Regions from separate parts of the Pantoea sp. Ae19-2 genome, predicted to be linked through region 2. Evidence: predicted binding sites of a transcription regulator. Region 2 holds the regulator's gene; the other holds the start of a gene.
What was found. The regulator LexA, encoded in region 2, represses DNA repair genes until DNA is damaged. The targets are predictions, from matches to a motif close to TNCTGTATGTACATACAGNA.
Positions count from the first base shown of each region.

Region 1: the regulator LexA is predicted to act here: its motif matches at 5,622-5,641, upstream of mutH (DNA mismatch repair endonuclease MutH).

Region 1 covers NZ_JBCHWE010000001.1:246,288-254,258, reverse strand. Annotated here, with positions in the region: gene AAIE03_RS01215 (prepilin peptidase-dependent protein) at 1-426, opposite strand, end outside; gene thyA (thymidylate synthase) at 619-1,413, opposite strand; gene lgt (prolipoprotein diacylglyceryl transferase) at 1,410-2,291, opposite strand; gene ptsP (phosphoenolpyruvate--protein phosphotransferase) at 2,401-4,647, opposite strand; gene rppH (RNA pyrophosphohydrolase) at 4,660-5,187, opposite strand; gene mutH (DNA mismatch repair endonuclease MutH) at 5,874-6,551, shown strand; gene AAIE03_RS01185 (TerC family protein) at 6,652-7,362, shown strand; gene AAIE03_RS01180 (YgdI/YgdR family lipoprotein) at 7,481-7,699, shown strand; gene AAIE03_RS01175 (NADP(H)-dependent aldo-keto reductase) at 7,840-7,971, shown strand, end outside.
Region 2 covers NZ_JBCHWE010000001.1:3,636,852-3,644,822, reverse strand. Annotated here, with positions in the region: gene ubiC (chorismate lyase) at 1-78, shown strand, start outside; gene ubiA (4-hydroxybenzoate octaprenyltransferase) at 90-974, shown strand; gene plsB (glycerol-3-phosphate 1-O-acyltransferase PlsB) at 1,104-3,530, opposite strand; gene AAIE03_RS16750 (diacylglycerol kinase) at 3,659-4,027, shown strand; gene lexA (transcriptional repressor LexA) at 4,134-4,748, shown strand; gene dinF (MATE family efflux transporter DinF) at 4,859-6,181, shown strand; gene AAIE03_RS16735 (CsbD family protein) at 6,353-6,565, shown strand; gene zur (zinc uptake transcriptional repressor Zur) at 6,636-7,157, opposite strand; gene AAIE03_RS16725 (conjugal transfer protein TraF) at 7,586-7,971, shown strand, end outside.

The sequences.
Region 1 (7,971 bases), 3.4 Mb from region 2:
CCGTGACGAGATAATCAGCCGGATTCGTCCCGCTGGATTGACCAGCTCAATGCTGCCCGCTCTGGCCACGTTGCGACGTCCGTAAAAGCCAGGCTCACCGCGCAGCGGCTGCAAGGTCACGCCCGTGTGCGGCGCAATAAAATGCAGGCGTCTGGTGGGATCACAGCCGTTCACCGGCGCATCGCCAACGCCTAAGCACCAGGGCTGCATGGTTCGCGCCCACAGCACAAAGTCGCGGTTTTGCCAGTTGGCCTGAGCCCGTACGCTGAGCAAAAAAAACTGCAGCTGGCGAGCGCTATCCCGTAATTGTTGACGCTGCTGCCAGCGCTGCCAGCCCTGAGTGGCAAACGCGCTGAGAATGCCGACAATCACCATGACAAACAGTAGCTCTGCCAGCGTAAACCCTTTTGATGTTGGTCTTTTCATGGCAACAGCGTGCGATCTGGCGGGCGGGATGGCAATGAGTAAAAGCGGGAACGGGAAGCGGCGCTGCAGACTATTTCAACTGCATGCCGTGTTTGAAGCATCGTTTGAGATCATCGCCGCAAAGCGCCGGGCGGAAAGATAAAAAAAGCCCCAGCATGCAACGTCATACCGGGGCTTATTATCAGGAAAACGTCAGACGGCAACCGGGGCTTTAATCGCCGGATGCGGATCGTAACCTTCAATCTCGAAATCGTCGAAGCGATAATCGAACAACGAAGCAGGTTTTCGCTTGATGACAAGCGTCGGCAGCGGTCGCGGCTCACGTGTCAGCTGCAGACGTGCCTGCTCCAGATGGTTGCTGTAAAGGTGCGTATCGCCCCCGGTCCAGACAAAATCACCCACGTCCAGATCGCACTGCTGTGCCACCATATGTACCAGCAATGCATAGCTGGCGATATTAAACGGCAGCCCCAGGAAGATATCGCAAGAGCGCTGATAAAGCTGACAGGAGAGTTTACCGTCCGCAACATAGAACTGGAAAAACGCATGGCAGGGTGCCAGCGCCATTTCATCCAGCTCGCCGACGTTCCAGGCTGACACAATAATGCGGCGGGAATCCGGATCGCGTTTCAGTTGTTCAATCACCTTGGTGATTTGATCAATTTCCTGACCGCTTGCCGTGCCCCAACTGCGCCACTGCTTGCCGTAGACTGGCCCAAGATTACCCTGCTCGTCTGCCCACTCATCCCAGATTGAGACGTTGTTTTCTTTCAGGTAACCGATATTGGTGTCGCCCTGCAGAAACCACAGCAGTTCATGAATGATGGAGCGCAGGTGGCACTTTTTTGTGGTGACCAGCGGAAAACCATCCTGCAGATTAAAACGCATCTGGTGACCAAAAATTGAAAGCGTGCCTGTACCGGTACGGTCAGATTTTGGTGTGCCTTCGTTCAGCACGTAGCGCATTAAGTCCAGATACTGTTTCATTTTTCCTCGTGAAGTTGTTGCTGCGGGCGACGGCGGTACGCCCAAATCATCATAATCACACCGGCAATAATCATTGGGATCGACAGGAGTTGCCCCATGCTCAGTCCACCGGTGAGCAAACCAAGCTGGGCGTCTGGCTGACGGAAGAATTCAACAATAATGCGGAATGTGCCGTAGCCAATCAGGAACAGGCCAGAGACGCTGCCCATCGGGCGAGGTTTACGAATAAACAGGTTCAGGATAATGAACAGCACGATGCCTTCAAGAAACAGCTCGTACAGCTGTGAAGGATGACGCGGCAGCACGCCATAGGTGTTCAGTAAGGCCTGGTATTGTGGGTTGTTGGCCGCCAGCGCGATATCTTCGCTGCGCGAGCCGGGGAAGAGCATGGCGAAACGGAAATTGGGATCGACACGGCCCCAGAGTTCACCATTGATAAAATTACCCAGGCGACCGGCGCCCAGGCCAAAGGGAATAAGCGGCGCAATAAAATCTGAGACCTGGAAGAAATTACGTTTGGTGCGACGCGCAAATATCAGCATCACCAGGATCACGCCAATCAGCCCGCCGTGGAATGACATACCGCCATCCCAGACTTTGAACAGGTAAAGCGGATTATCGAGAAACAGCGGCAGGTTATAAAACAGCACATAACCAATACGCCCACCCAGGAAAACGCCCAGGAAGCCCGCGTAAAGCAGGTTCTCTACTTCCTCTTTTTTCCAGCCGCTGCCTGGCTTGTTGGCCCGACGCACCGCCAGCCACATGGCGAAAACAAAACCCACCAGATACATCAATCCGTACCAGTGAAGCGAAAGCGGTCCGATCGAGAAGATTACCGGATCGAACTGCGGAAATGCGATATAGCCGTTATTCATCATTCACCGTTTATTTTCAGCCCTGAAAAGGGGACGTGATGTACATAAATTAGGGCTGGGCATGATAGCACAGCCAGTTTTCTGAGTAGCCGCAGAAATGTAACCTGGGTTAACGACCGCCGCGAATCAGGCCGCCCAGGCCGCGCTCTTCCATAAACGCCGAGACCAGCTGACGCACATCTGACGCTGAACAGGCTTTGAGCGCCTGGATACTGAGTTTCTGGACTTCTTCATAATCCAGGTGACGCAGCAGATATTTAACGCGTGAGACATTCTTGCCGTTCATGCTGAGATGGTGATATCCCATCCCTATCAATAGTGCCACACACATCGGATCGCCCGCCATTTCACCACATAAGCATAATTCCAGATTCGCCAAATGGGCTTCAATAGAAATTGCCTGTAGCGCACGCAGCATAGCCGGATGCAGCGAATCATACAGGTTCGCCACGCGGGTATTGTTACGATCCACCGCCAGTAAATACTGCGTCAGGTCATTGGTCCCGACAGACACAAAATCGACGCGCGACGCGAGGTGCGGGATCATAAACAGCATAGAAGGCACTTCAATCATAATCCCGATGCGCGGCGCCGGAATGGTATAGCCGAGCATCTCTTCCACTTCTGTCCCGGCACGCTGAATGAGCCGCCTGGCTTCGTCTATCTCATCGATATGGCTGATCATCGGCAACAAAATACTCAAATTGCCTGACGCGGCGTTAGCACGCAGCATCGCGCGCACCTGCACCATAAAAATCTCTGGTTGGTCGAGCGTGAGACGAATGCCCCGCCAGCCCAGGCAAGGATTCTCTTCACTGATCGGCATGTAAGGCAACTGCTTATCTGCCCCGATATCCAGCGTGCGCAGCGTAACCGGCTTTTCGTGGAACAGCTGCAGCATGCCCTGATACTGAGCAACCTGCTCTTCTTCCGATGGAAAACCGCTTTGCAGCATAAAGGGAATTTCAGTGCGGTAAAGGCCAATACCGTCAACCCAGCTGCCCAGCGTTTGCTCATGCTCCGGGCTCAGCCCCGCGTTCAGCATAACCTGTATACGTTGACCGCTACGCAGCTCGCCCGGCCTGTCCACGCCGCCTTCAGCCATTTTGCTGAGGGCATTTTCTTCACTGATTAGCCGCTGGTACTCCTGCACCAGAACCGGTTCAGGATCGATCAGCAGTTCACCGCGATAGCCATCGACAATCAGCAAACGTTTATTTAACTGACTGGGTTGAATGTCCGCACCCATGACGGTCGGAATGCCCATCGCCCGGGTCAAAATGGCCGCATGGGAGTTCGCCGCGCCGTCGCGTACCACAATCCCTGCCAGACGCTCGTGCGGAATTTCCGCCAGCGTTGTGGCGGTGAGTTCGTCAGCCACCAGCACGAAACGCTCAGGCCAGGCGTTCACGCCTACCAGAGAATCATCGAGATGGAACAGCAAACGTTGACCCAACACCCGCAGATCGCCGGCGCGCTCTTTCAGATAGCTGTCCGTCAGGCTGGCAAACTGGGCGGCAAACTTTTCAATGACGGTTTTGACCGCCCACTCGGCAACGGATCCCCGCTCGATCTCTGCGAAAAGATCCTTTTTCAGGCGTGCGTCCGTTAACAGGTGCGAGTAGAGATCGAAGATCGCCGCACTCTCTTTTTGCGCGCTGGCGGTAAAGCGTTTACTGAAGCGACGGAATTCACTGGCGGCTTCGGCCATGGCCAGCGACAAACGCTCGCGTTCACGCTGCGGATCCAGCGTTGAGGCGGCAGAAACCTGATCGAGTAAGGGCTGGGTTTCGTCTACCCAGCCCGGCGCGACGGCAACGCCTGGGGCGGCAGCAATAGCCCGAATGCGTGCCAGACGATATTGACCAAACAACTGACTCAGTTGCGATTGCGACAGTAAGGCAGCCAGCTGCGTGGCCAGGGTAACGAGAAACGACTCTTCACTTTCGTCAAACTGTCGATGTTCACGCTGCTGAACCACCAGCACGCCCATAAGCTGGCGGCGGCTGATAATAGGCACGCCAAGGAAAGAGCGATAGCGCTCTTCCTTTACTGAAGGAATGTACTTAAAGCTGGGATGGCTCTGCGCATCGGCAAGGTTAATCGGCTCAGCGAGTCGCCCCACCAGACCGACAATACCTTCATCAAACGCCAGCTTGACCGTTAGCCCACGCGGTTTTTTCAGACCGCGTGTCGCCATCAGGTAATAACACCGGCGTTCGTGATCGGCGAGGTAGACGGAACAGACTTCCGTTTCCATCGCCAGGCAGATCTCATTAACCAGAATGTCGAGTGCTTCATTCAGACGTGGCGCACTCGCCACCTTTTCAACAATTTCTCGCAACTGAGTGAGCATAAAGGGCGTGGCCTATCCTCTTTTACGTCGATGGGCAGGATGATTTCGCTGCACCGCACTCTCCTGCATGGACATCACTACGCCAGCGAACTCTTTCATCACCCGACGATAAACATCGCGCTTAAAGGAGACAACCTGACGGACCGGATACCAAAAGCTTACCCACCGCCAGCCGTCGAATTCCGGCGTGCTGCTGTGCTGCACATTAATGTCTGCGTCATTACACATCAACTGCAGAAGAAACCACTTTTGTTTCTGACCAATACAAACCGGTTTTGTGTCCCAACGCACCAAACGTTTTGGCAACTTGTAGCGCAACCAGTTACGGGTAGATGCAAGTATTCGAACATCTTTGCGGTGTAATCCGACTTCTTCGAACAGTTCGCGATACATCGCCTGTTCCGCGGTTTCACCGGGATTGATGCCTCCCTGAGGAAATTGCCAGGAGTGCTGTCCAAAGCGCCTGGCCCATAACACTTGCCCCTGCCTGTTACAAATTACGATACCAACATTCGGGCGGTAGCCATCATCATCGATCACTGGACTACCTCAAAAGCTAAATTTGAATGGTCTGATTGTTTCACACTCCTTACAGGCGGTAAACCACTGGATTTGCGGGCGCTTTGAGGCGTAAAGTCGGGATAACTCACAGACTCATGCGAAGTTATAAACAAAAGGCCGTAAAAAGAGAGATCTTATTCACGTTTTCTGTGGATAGCTTTGTGCAGAACACGGGAGTTAACTGAATAACGTACCAGGATGAATCTGAAGGTGCCAAACACCAGACCACGACTTCCTATTGAAATATAAAAATTTTTTTTTGCCCTGCTGCCTTTTACCCTGGCGGAAAGGAGGCGGATAATTCCTTCGCGCTGACAATTGGCTAAAGATCCATCACAATGCTTTTTATCCACAGCGATCGGCTCAAGCTTGCATCAAACGGCTTAATTTTTGTTGAAAAACAGTAAAGTCAAGGCTGTAAATGGAACCAGTAGGCAACCTGAAACGGGGTTATCCCATTTTTCTGTGGATAACTGGGCTTAAGATCCTGTTCATTATTGAGAGCAAGTTGGGATAACCTGCGACATTCGTTGGAGCCTGCCAATTTCGCTGTAAAAAAAAGTACTATGTTTCATGTTATTATGTGAGTTATACCGCGTTCTTTCCTGTGGAAAACCTGAGGCTGCCGCAGGCTGCTTAATTATTAATCATTATGAGTTATTCACATGACATTCCTTCCCGGGCCACCTGAAGACGAGTCAACACTGTTATCGCGCGCCCAGTCACTGGCAGGTTTAACGCTGCAAACCCTGGCCGGTCAGGCAGGCATTCCGATACCGGCCAACCTGAAACGGGATAAAGGCTGGGTCGGAATGCTGCTGGAATGGCATCTGGGTGCCAGTGCGGGCAGTAAAGCAGAACAGGATTTCGCACATCTGGGAATTGAACTAAAAACGATCCCTGTCGATCGCTATGGTAAACCGCTGGAAACAACATTTGTTTGCGTTGCGCCTCTCACCGGAAACAGCGGCGTCACCTGGCAAAACAGCCATGTCCGCCATAAGCTGGCGCGCGTCCTGTGGATGCCGGTAGAGGGCGAACGTGACATTCCGTTAGGCGAACGTCGGGTTGGCGCGCCGCTGCTGTGGAGCCCCGACGCGCAGGAAGACGAGATGCTGCGCCAGGACTGGGAGGAGTTGATGGATATGATCGTACTGGGTCAGGTAGAACGCATCACCGCCCGTCACGGTGCCTGGCTGCAGATTCGCCCCAAGGCAGCAAACAGCAAAGCCTTAACGGAAGGGATCGGCGATCGCGGGCAGCCCATCATGACGCTGCCACGCGGTTTTTATCTCAAGAAAAGTTTTACAGGCCCGCTTCTGGCACGCCATTTTCTGGTCTGACAACCTTATTCTCGCGTCCCTGGCGTTATTTAAATGTGAGTTAGACAAATTTGGTGCGTATAATCTTTGTTTAATTTTCGTTTAGGATATGAGTGCAGGTATGTTCGAGTGGATTACCGATCCCAACGCCTGGCTGGCGCTGGGCACCCTGACCATTCTGGAAGTGGTTCTGGGCATTGATAACATTATCTTTCTGTCGTTAGTGGTGGCAAAACTCCCCAAACATCAGCAAGCCCGCGCACGCCGTATCGGTTTAATGGGCGCAATGCTGATGCGTCTGGGTTTACTGGCCTCTATTGCCTGGGTCGCAAGACTGACCAACCCATTGTTTACCCTCATGGATCATGCTTTTTCAGCACGCGATCTCATCCTGTTGTTTGGTGGATTATTCTTGCTGTGGAAGTCCAGCATGGAGATTCATGAAACGATAGAAGGCGAAGAAGCCGAGCACAAAACCAACGTTCACTCTTTCATGGGTGCCATTGTTCAAATCATGTTGCTCGACATCATTTTTAGTCTCGACTCCGTTATTACGGCCGTGGGCCTCTCCGACCATTTGTTTATTATGATGGCGGCAGTGGTAATTGCGGTATTAATGATGATGGTCGCTGCCCGCAGTATTGGCGAGTTCGTTGATCGTCATCCATCGGTCAAAATGCTGGCTCTCTCGTTCCTGATTTTGGTGGGTTTTACCCTGATCCTGGAAAGTTTCGCGGTGCATGTACCAAAAGGTTACATTTATTTTGCCATGTTCTTCTCGATGGCCGTTGAGTGCCTTAACCTGATGCGCAGTAAGAAAAAAACGCACTAATGTTGTCAAGGGCGGCTCCGCGCCGCCCGGTTATTTTCAGATTGATACGATTAACCCAATCGGTAAAAGGATTTATTACTACACTTTTTGCAGTGGACGATTCGTGAGGATGAGCATAATGAAAGGGCTGAGTAAAATTGTATTATTGGCCGTTGCTGCGGTGACATTGGGTGGATGCAGTTCCAATTATGTTATGGCAACAAAAGATGGCCGGATGATTATGACCGAAGGGAAACCGAGCATTGATAAAGAAACGGGGCTGGTGCAATACACCGATCAGTCAGGCCATACGGTGCAGATCAACAGTGACGACGTTTCTACCATTATTGAACGTTAGATGCGAAAAGTATCGGCCTGTCGCCCCTCCCCCGCGTCGGCAGGCTATTTCTCTCTGTTATCCCCCTTTCTTAGCCGCTACGCCTCGCGCTATAGTCCCTGAAGTCATATTACTTATCCCTACAGAAAAGGAAGCCGGCAATGCACTATCACCGTATCCCCCATAGCTCGCTGGAAGTGAGCCAGCTTGGATTGGGCACCATGACGTTTGGTGAGCAAAACAGCGAAGCCGACGCCCACGCTCAACTGGATTTAGCCCTCAGTTCGGGCATC
Region 2 (7,971 bases):
CTGCGACTGTCAGGGAAACCGCTGCTGTTAACGGAACTGTTTTTACCGGCTTCGCCGCTCTATCGTGATCAAGGTTAAGGGTTTGACCTGTGCAGAACACACAAAACATGACGAAATGGCAGGCTTACAGCCGCCTGATGCGCATTGATAAGCCGATTGGCGCTCTGCTGCTGCTGTGGCCAACATTGTGGGCGCTGTGGTTGGCAAAGATGGCTGTTCCGCCCCTACACATACTGGCGGTGTTTGTCGCCGGGGTATTTGTTATGCGCGCCGCAGGCTGTGTCATCAATGATTATGCCGATCGCAAGGTCGATGGTCATGTCGAGCGCACGAAGCACCGGCCGCTGGCAAGCGGTGCCGTCACCGCGAAAGAGGCCAAATACTTATTTGTGGTGTTAGGACTGATTGCCTTTGCCCTGGTGCTGAGCATGAACCTGATGACCATCATGCTCTCGGTCGTGGGCCTGGCACTGGCCTGGGTCTATCCGTTTATGAAGCGCTATACGCATTTGCCGCAGGTGGTGCTTGGCGCGGCGTTTGGCTGGGCGATTCCCATGGCATGGTCGGCAGTTAGTGAGTCCTTACCTCTTGTCTGCTGGCTGGTATTTCTGGCTAACATTTGCTGGACGGTGGTTTATGACACGCAATATGCCATGGTCGATCGCGATGATGACCTGAAGATTGGCGTTAAATCAACGGCGATACTGTTTGGCCGCTACGACAAATTCATTATTGGTTTGCTGCAGTTGGCGACGCTGGTACTCATGGCGTGGGTAGGGATGATTCTGGATCTGAACGGGGCGTTTTACTGGACACTATTGCTGGCTGGCGGGCTGTTTGTTTATCAGCAAAAGCTGATCGCAGAGCGCGATCGCCAGGCCTGTTTCCGCGCTTTTCTGAACAACAACTACGTAGGACTGGTTCTGTTTCTGGGCGTGCTGATGAATACGCCGCCGTTTTCACAGCTTCTTTAAACGCCATTGACAGGACATCACAGCCAGCTTGTGGATTGGAAAGTGGGTCAAAGCGGGTAGTTGCGCCATGCCAGCACGCGGATAAAAAAGGCGACCTCAATGGTCGCCTTTTTCGTTGTCGCTGACTCGTTAATCGTGCGCGACAGCGCTCTCAATGGTCATGCGTACATCGCTGGTAACCAGCTCAGCCAGGATATGCCAGGTCGCCAGCGTCTGCGCCACGTCTGCATCGCCACTGTCGCTGATATAGCCTTCATCACGCAGTGTGAGCACCAGTGAGGAGAACACCGCTTTATCAAAGAACTCCGGCGCGTTGATGCCGTGCAACACGCTCAGACGCTGCGCCAGGGTACGGCTCTCTTTTTCCAGCGTGCCACGGTTGATGGTGGGCTTGGCACTCAGGATGGAGAAAGTAATGGCGTAGCGCTGCAGCGTCTCACGTACACCTGCGGCCAGCAGCTGAAGCGTACGGTAACGCGCGGTATTGAACGACAGCAGGCCCGCTTCAATGGTAATCAGCCCCTGACGCGTCAGTTCCTGGCACAAATCAGTGAGCAACTGCGGCAGTTGGTCATTGCTCCAGCGCAGGAACAGTTCGCTCTTCAGCATGGGGTAAATCAGACTGACCTGACGCAGCAGTTCGGCTTCGCTCAGATTACGGTGCTGCTGCACAATCGCCGCAATCAGCGCTGGCATTACCAGCATATGATGAATGTTATTACGGTAGTAGGTCATCAGCACGGCCTGCTCGCGCGGCAGAATAATGATGTCACCAATACTGTCTTTCTCACTCTCGAACTTGTTCATGCTAAGGGCATGGTCCAGCAAGGCTTCGGCGGACATGTCTGGCAATGTTGCATCCGGTGAGTAGGGCACATTGCGCAGCAACTGGGTGTAGCACTCCAGTTGCTCAATCAGCTGCTCGCGAGTTAGTGAGCGCTGACGTGAAGCAAGCAGGGCGGTCACGCACAGGTTCATGGCATTCGCCGCGCCGGCTTCATTGATTCGCACCATGATGGTGGCCGCGATATCATTCGCCGTTGGGGTTAACCAACCCGGGCGTTGGGCTTCAATGGGATCGATAGAATCCCGCCATTCAGGAACGCGCTTGTTCAGATAATTTATCAGCGGCAGCGGCTCACCAAAATTCACGTATCCCTGGCCGAGGTTACGCAGCTTGCGCAAGCCGCGCACCATCTGCATAAAGCCTTCTTTCTCTTTAACGGCACCGCGCAGTTCTTTCGCGTAGGTTCCCACTTCCATGACGTGTTCATAGCCGATGTAAATAGGCACTAACGTGATAGGGCGCGTACCGCCGCGCAACATGGCCTGCAGCGTCATGGATAACGTCCCGGTTTTAGGATCCAGCAGTCGGCCAGTACGTGAACGGCCGCCTTCAACGAAGTACTCGACGGAATAGCCGCGGGTAAAAAGCTCGCCCAGATATTCGCGGAAAACGGTGGAGTAGAGCTTGTTGCCCTTAAAGGTACGGCGAATAAAGAAGGCACCCAGACGGCGGAAAATCGGCCCGGCAGGCCAGAAATTCAGGTTAATACCGGCGGCGATGTGCGGCGGTACCAGCCCCTGGTGATACAGCACGTAAGACAGCAGCAGGTAATCCATGTGGCTGCGGTGGCAGGGCACATAAACGATCTCGTGTCCGTCCTGCGCCAACTGACGCACGCGCTCACCGCCGTTCACATTGATACCCTGATAGAGGCGGCTCCAGAGCCAGCCCATTACCCGGTCCGTCACGCGAATGGCTTCATAGGAGAAGTTGGCGGCAATCTCTTCCATCATCTCGATGGCGTTCTGCTGCGCTTTCTCATGGGAAATCTTTTTACTGCGTGCTTCGTCTTCTACCGCTTTTTCAATCGCCTTCGATTGCAGCAGGCGGTTGAACAAATCCTGGCGCGCGGGAAGGCGCGGGCCAACAGCCGCCAGACGCTGACGGGCAAAGTGGATACGGGCAACCCGGGCCAGTTTCTGGGCGATGGATTTATCCGTGCCGTGCTCAGTCGCCATACGACGCAGAGAGACGGTCGGTGAGAAGCGCACAAAACTGTCACGTCCATGCCAGAGCACGGCAAAGAATTTTTGTACGCCGTTAAGCAAGCGCAAATGCGGTGGATTGTCTTCACCCTGCACTTCCCGGCCAGGTGCACGACCAAACATAACTGAAACCGGTAACATCTGAATATCAAGCTCAGGATTACTGCGGTGCAGATCAAGATATTCGTGGAAGATTTTTACCGACTCGACGCTGGGCACGAAATAGGGGAACACGCGCGGACCGTCGTGAATAAAGACATGGCGCGGCAACAGGGCCCCGTCAATCTCCAGTGGTGAGAGCGGATCGGGCAGATCGTGCCGGATGCACTGCGCACGCAAAGTGAGGAGATCGGCCTTTGAATCATAAGGCAGGACATACATAATAGGCCGGGTAGGATCCAGCCCATGTTCGGATACGGGATCGGCCGGAATGGCCTTACTCTTTACCAGAAACGAAAGGGGTAAATTCAGTAATTTATAAAAAAGTATACGCCAACCTGACATAGACAATATGAAGCCTCTTGTTAGCAAAGCGGCGCAAGCTTATCAGAAAGCGCAGCAAAAATCTGTGACAGCGACAATTGTGCGCTGCCCAATATTGACGTCAATCCTTTGAAAAGAGTTCCTTTATTATGACAAATAATGCCACCGGCCTTAACCGTATTGTGAAAGCGGCCGGCTATTCATGGCAAGGTCTGCGTGCTGCCTGGCAGCACGAAGCCGCTTTTCGTCAGGAAGCGGTTGCCGCAGTGGTGGCGATTATCCTGGCCTGCTGGCTGGATGTCGATACTGTTTCGCGCATCCTGATGATTGGTTCTGTCGTGCTGGTGATTATTGTCGAAGTCCTGAACAGCGCGATAGAAGCCGTGGTAGACCGCACAGGCCAAGAGCGTCATCCGCTTGCCGGGCGGGCAAAAGACATGGGATCCGCTGCCGTTTTTATCGCAATATTACTGGCCCTTTTTGTCTGGGGAACGCTGCTTTGGTCGCATTTGCGATAAGCGTTCCATCTCGGCTCAAATAACTGATTTTGACCTGAGTTTTGGTTTCCATTTCACCAATACCTGTATATACTCACAGCGACTGTATAAACAACCAGGGGGCGGGATGAAAGCATTAACCAGCAGGCAGCAACAGGTCTACGACTTGATTCGCGACCACATTAATCAAACAGGCATGCCGCCAACGCGTGCAGAAATTGCTGCACAACTCGGTTTTCGTTCGCCCAATGCGGCCGAAGAACACCTGAAAGCACTGGCGCGTAAAGGCGTGATTGAAATTGTCTCTGGTGCGTCCCGCGGTATCCGTTTGTTAATGGAAGAAGAGCCATCAGAGGGCCTGCCGCTGATCGGTCGTGTTGCCGCCGGTGAGCCATTACTGGCCCAGGAACACATTGAAACGCATTACAAAGTGGATCCCGACATGTTCAAGCCTTCAGCGGATTTCCTGCTGCGCGTAAGCGGTATGTCAATGAAAGACATCGGCATCATGGATGGCGATCTGCTGGCCGTACACAAAACGCAGGACGTGCGCAATGGTCAGGTTGTGGTGGCGCGCATCGATGACGAAGTCACGGTAAAACGCTGGAAAAAGCAGGGTTCTGTGGTGCATCTCTTACCTGAAAACAATGATTTCGAGCCTATCGTTGTTGACACCCGTGCCCAGTCACTGACCGTTGAAGGTCTGGCCGTGGGCATTGTGCGTAACGGTGAGTGGCTGTAAAACCGGTTAAGATTGTCGGCTTTCGTCAATCTTACTATTCCCCTGCTTGTCCTTACTTTTCCGCTGTGGGTTGACCTGAAACCCCGGCGGTTCATCGCACGGATTCACGAATGCGCTTTCTGACGGCTACCGATAAAAAACTGTGGCGGTTAGCGCTGCCCATGATCCTGTCAAATATTACGGTTCCTTTGCTCGGCTTGGTCGATACGGCCGTTATTGGCCATCTCGACAGTCCGATCTATCTGGGCGGCGTCGCCGTAGGCACGACCGTCACCAGCTTTGTCTTCATGTTGCTGCTTTTTCTACGCATGAGCACTACGGGCTTAACGGCACAGGCATTCGGTGCGGGCGATAAGACCGCGCTGGCGCGTGCGCTGACACAGCCACTGATCATCGCCCTGGTGGTCGGCATCCTGTTTATCTTCCTCCGCTATCCCGTCACCGCATTGGCGACCCGCTTTGTCGGTGGGGATCCGTCGGTGCTGGAACAGGCTGCCCTGTTTATTCATATTCGCTGGCTCAGCGCGCCCGCAACGCTGGCTAACCTGGTAATCCTGGGCTGGCTGCTGGGCGTTCAGTATGCCCGGGCACCCGTCATCCTGCTGGTGGTGGGGAATGTCATCAATATCCTGTTAGATCTTTGGTTGGTTCTGGGCCTGCACTGGGGCGTGGCCGGTGCTGCCACCGCCACCGCGCTGGCAGAATACGCGACGTTGCTGGTCGGTATGGCAATGGTGTGGCGCGTATTAAGGCTCCGTGGTATCAGGTTTGATATGCTCGCCCGCAGCTGGCGTGGCGATATTCACCGCCTTCTTCGCCTTAACCGCGATATCTTACTGCGCTCATTGCTCTTGCAGCTCTGCTTTGCCTCGCTGACCGTACTGGGTGCCCGTATTGGCCCGGATGTGGTAGCGGTAAATGCTATCCTTCTGATGTTTATCACTTTTACCGCTTATGCCCTGGACGGCTTTGCCTATGCCGTCGAGGCCTTTGCTGGCGAAGCACACGGGGCAAAAGACGGTAGCCGACTGCAGCAGGTATGGTTGTCTGCCTGTCGCCAGGCCCTGTTAGTGGCGCTGTTTTTCTCGCTGGCCTATGCTTTTTTTGGCTATCAGATCGTGACTTTGCTGACTTCTATTCGTGCACTGCAAGAGGCGGCCGATAGTTTTCTGATTTGGCAGATGGTGTTACCGCTGATCGGCGTCTGGTGCTATCTACTGGATGGCATGTTTATTGGCGCAACGCGGGGCAGAGAAATGCGTAACAGCATGGCAGTGGCTGCGCTGGGTTACTTCCTGACGCTCACGACACTGCCTTGGCTGGGCAACCATGGTTTGTGGCTGGCTATCGCCGTTTTCCTGGCCCTGCGCGGCTTATCCTTGTGGCTGGTCTGGCGTAAGCACTGGCGTAATGGCACCTGGTTCAATGCCTGACCGCTCAGCCGGAATTATGACGCAGGATACATAATATTTTCATTTTTTCCGGCAATCCTGAGATTACCTACTACAATTAACTTTGAATGGCGCTGATGACCAGCGCTTTATATCGTGATTTTGCTTAACTGCAAGATAATGCGAAACCGAAGGATAACGTGGAGGTCTGCAATGAATAAAGACGAAGCGAGTGGTAACTGGAAACAGTTCAAAGGAAAAATGAAAGAGAAATGGGGCAAGCTGACCGATGATGACATGCAAGTCATTGAAGGTAAACGCGATCAGCTGGTCGGTAAAATCCAGGAACGTTACGGCTACGCAAAAGAAGAAGCGGAGAAGGAAGTAACGGCCTGGGAAGGTTCTAACAAAGATTACCGCTGGTAATCACGCTTTTCAGGGACGCTCCTACCCGGGTCGGTACGCTCATGCCGGCCACCGCACAAGGATGTGCAAACTAGCCCCGCTTACCGCGCTTTTTCCCTTCAGTATGATGATCGTGATCACAATGTTCATGCTGTTCACACGCCTCAACTTCAGCACAGTTCTCACATAAGCCATGCGCTTCGATCACGCTATTTCTGAGGACAAAATGGGCTTCCTCAGCCAAAGAGGCGATGATCTGCTCCGCGCCCTGAGCCTGCTTTTCGGTCACGCCAGCACAGCGATCGCACACCAGCATAACCGACGTGTGTGCAGGCGCTTCGAAGTGATGGCACATTACGTAGCTGTTATTTGACTCCACCCGATGAATAAATCCCTGCTCTAGCAGGAAATCCAGCGCGCGATAAACGGTGGGCGGTTTTGCCTGTGGCTCGCTAACCCGCAGCTGATCAAGCAGATCATAGGCACTGATTGAGCCAGGCTGTCCGGCCATCAACCTCAGCACTTCTGCTCGCTGTGTTGTCAGGCGGACACCGCGCTGTAAACACAGCTTCTCAGCCTGGGTCATAATTTGCTCTGGCGTCATGGTTGACATGAAAGTTCTCCGCTGGACAGGTGATGTTATCTTATCACAATAATTATGTTGACGCTGAACCTCGCCAGGAGTCCCTAAGCCTGCCTTTTTGGCCGCTTTTCCCCCCTGTTTTCCCCCGGCAACAACCCGCCTGAGACCAGTGTATTTCAGAATGTTTATAGATATTTTTTACTTTTACTTTACATCTCACTGAGTTAAGCACTAATGTTTAAATGTTCTTAATAAAGTGCTGGCTCAGACCGGATTTGCCTGAAGCTTTTCTGGCGGTAACTGCACATATCGGATCGAAAAATAATCAATCCACGGAATTGCGCCACTATTTACTCTGAATTCACAGCAATAAAGCGTTAGCAATCCTCCACAATGGAGGTAACAAACTATTCAGTCGTTAATGTTTTGACGGCAATATTTCAGGTGATGATAAGCAAATGGCAAAATTAACCGTACCACGTTCCGTTCTGGTTTTTCCTGCAGTGTTCAATGCCCTGGTTTTTTCATCTTCCGCGCTTGCCGCAGGAACCTGGTATGATGCCCGTAACGATGCCATGGGTGGAACAGGCGTGGCGTCCTCGACCTACGGATCAGCCGTTCTGGCCAACCCGGCCTTGATGACCAAAGCGAAACCTGATGACGATGTCAGCATCATTATTCCCAGTGCCGGTGCGCAAATCACCGACAAAGACAAGATGGTCGATAAGATCGATAACATCACTGACACAGTGAATCGCTATCAGGATCTGTTCGAAAATGCATCGGGGTTTGAGCTGTTGCGTCGTATTCCTGAGATACAGGCCGCGTCAGGCGACTTAGCGAA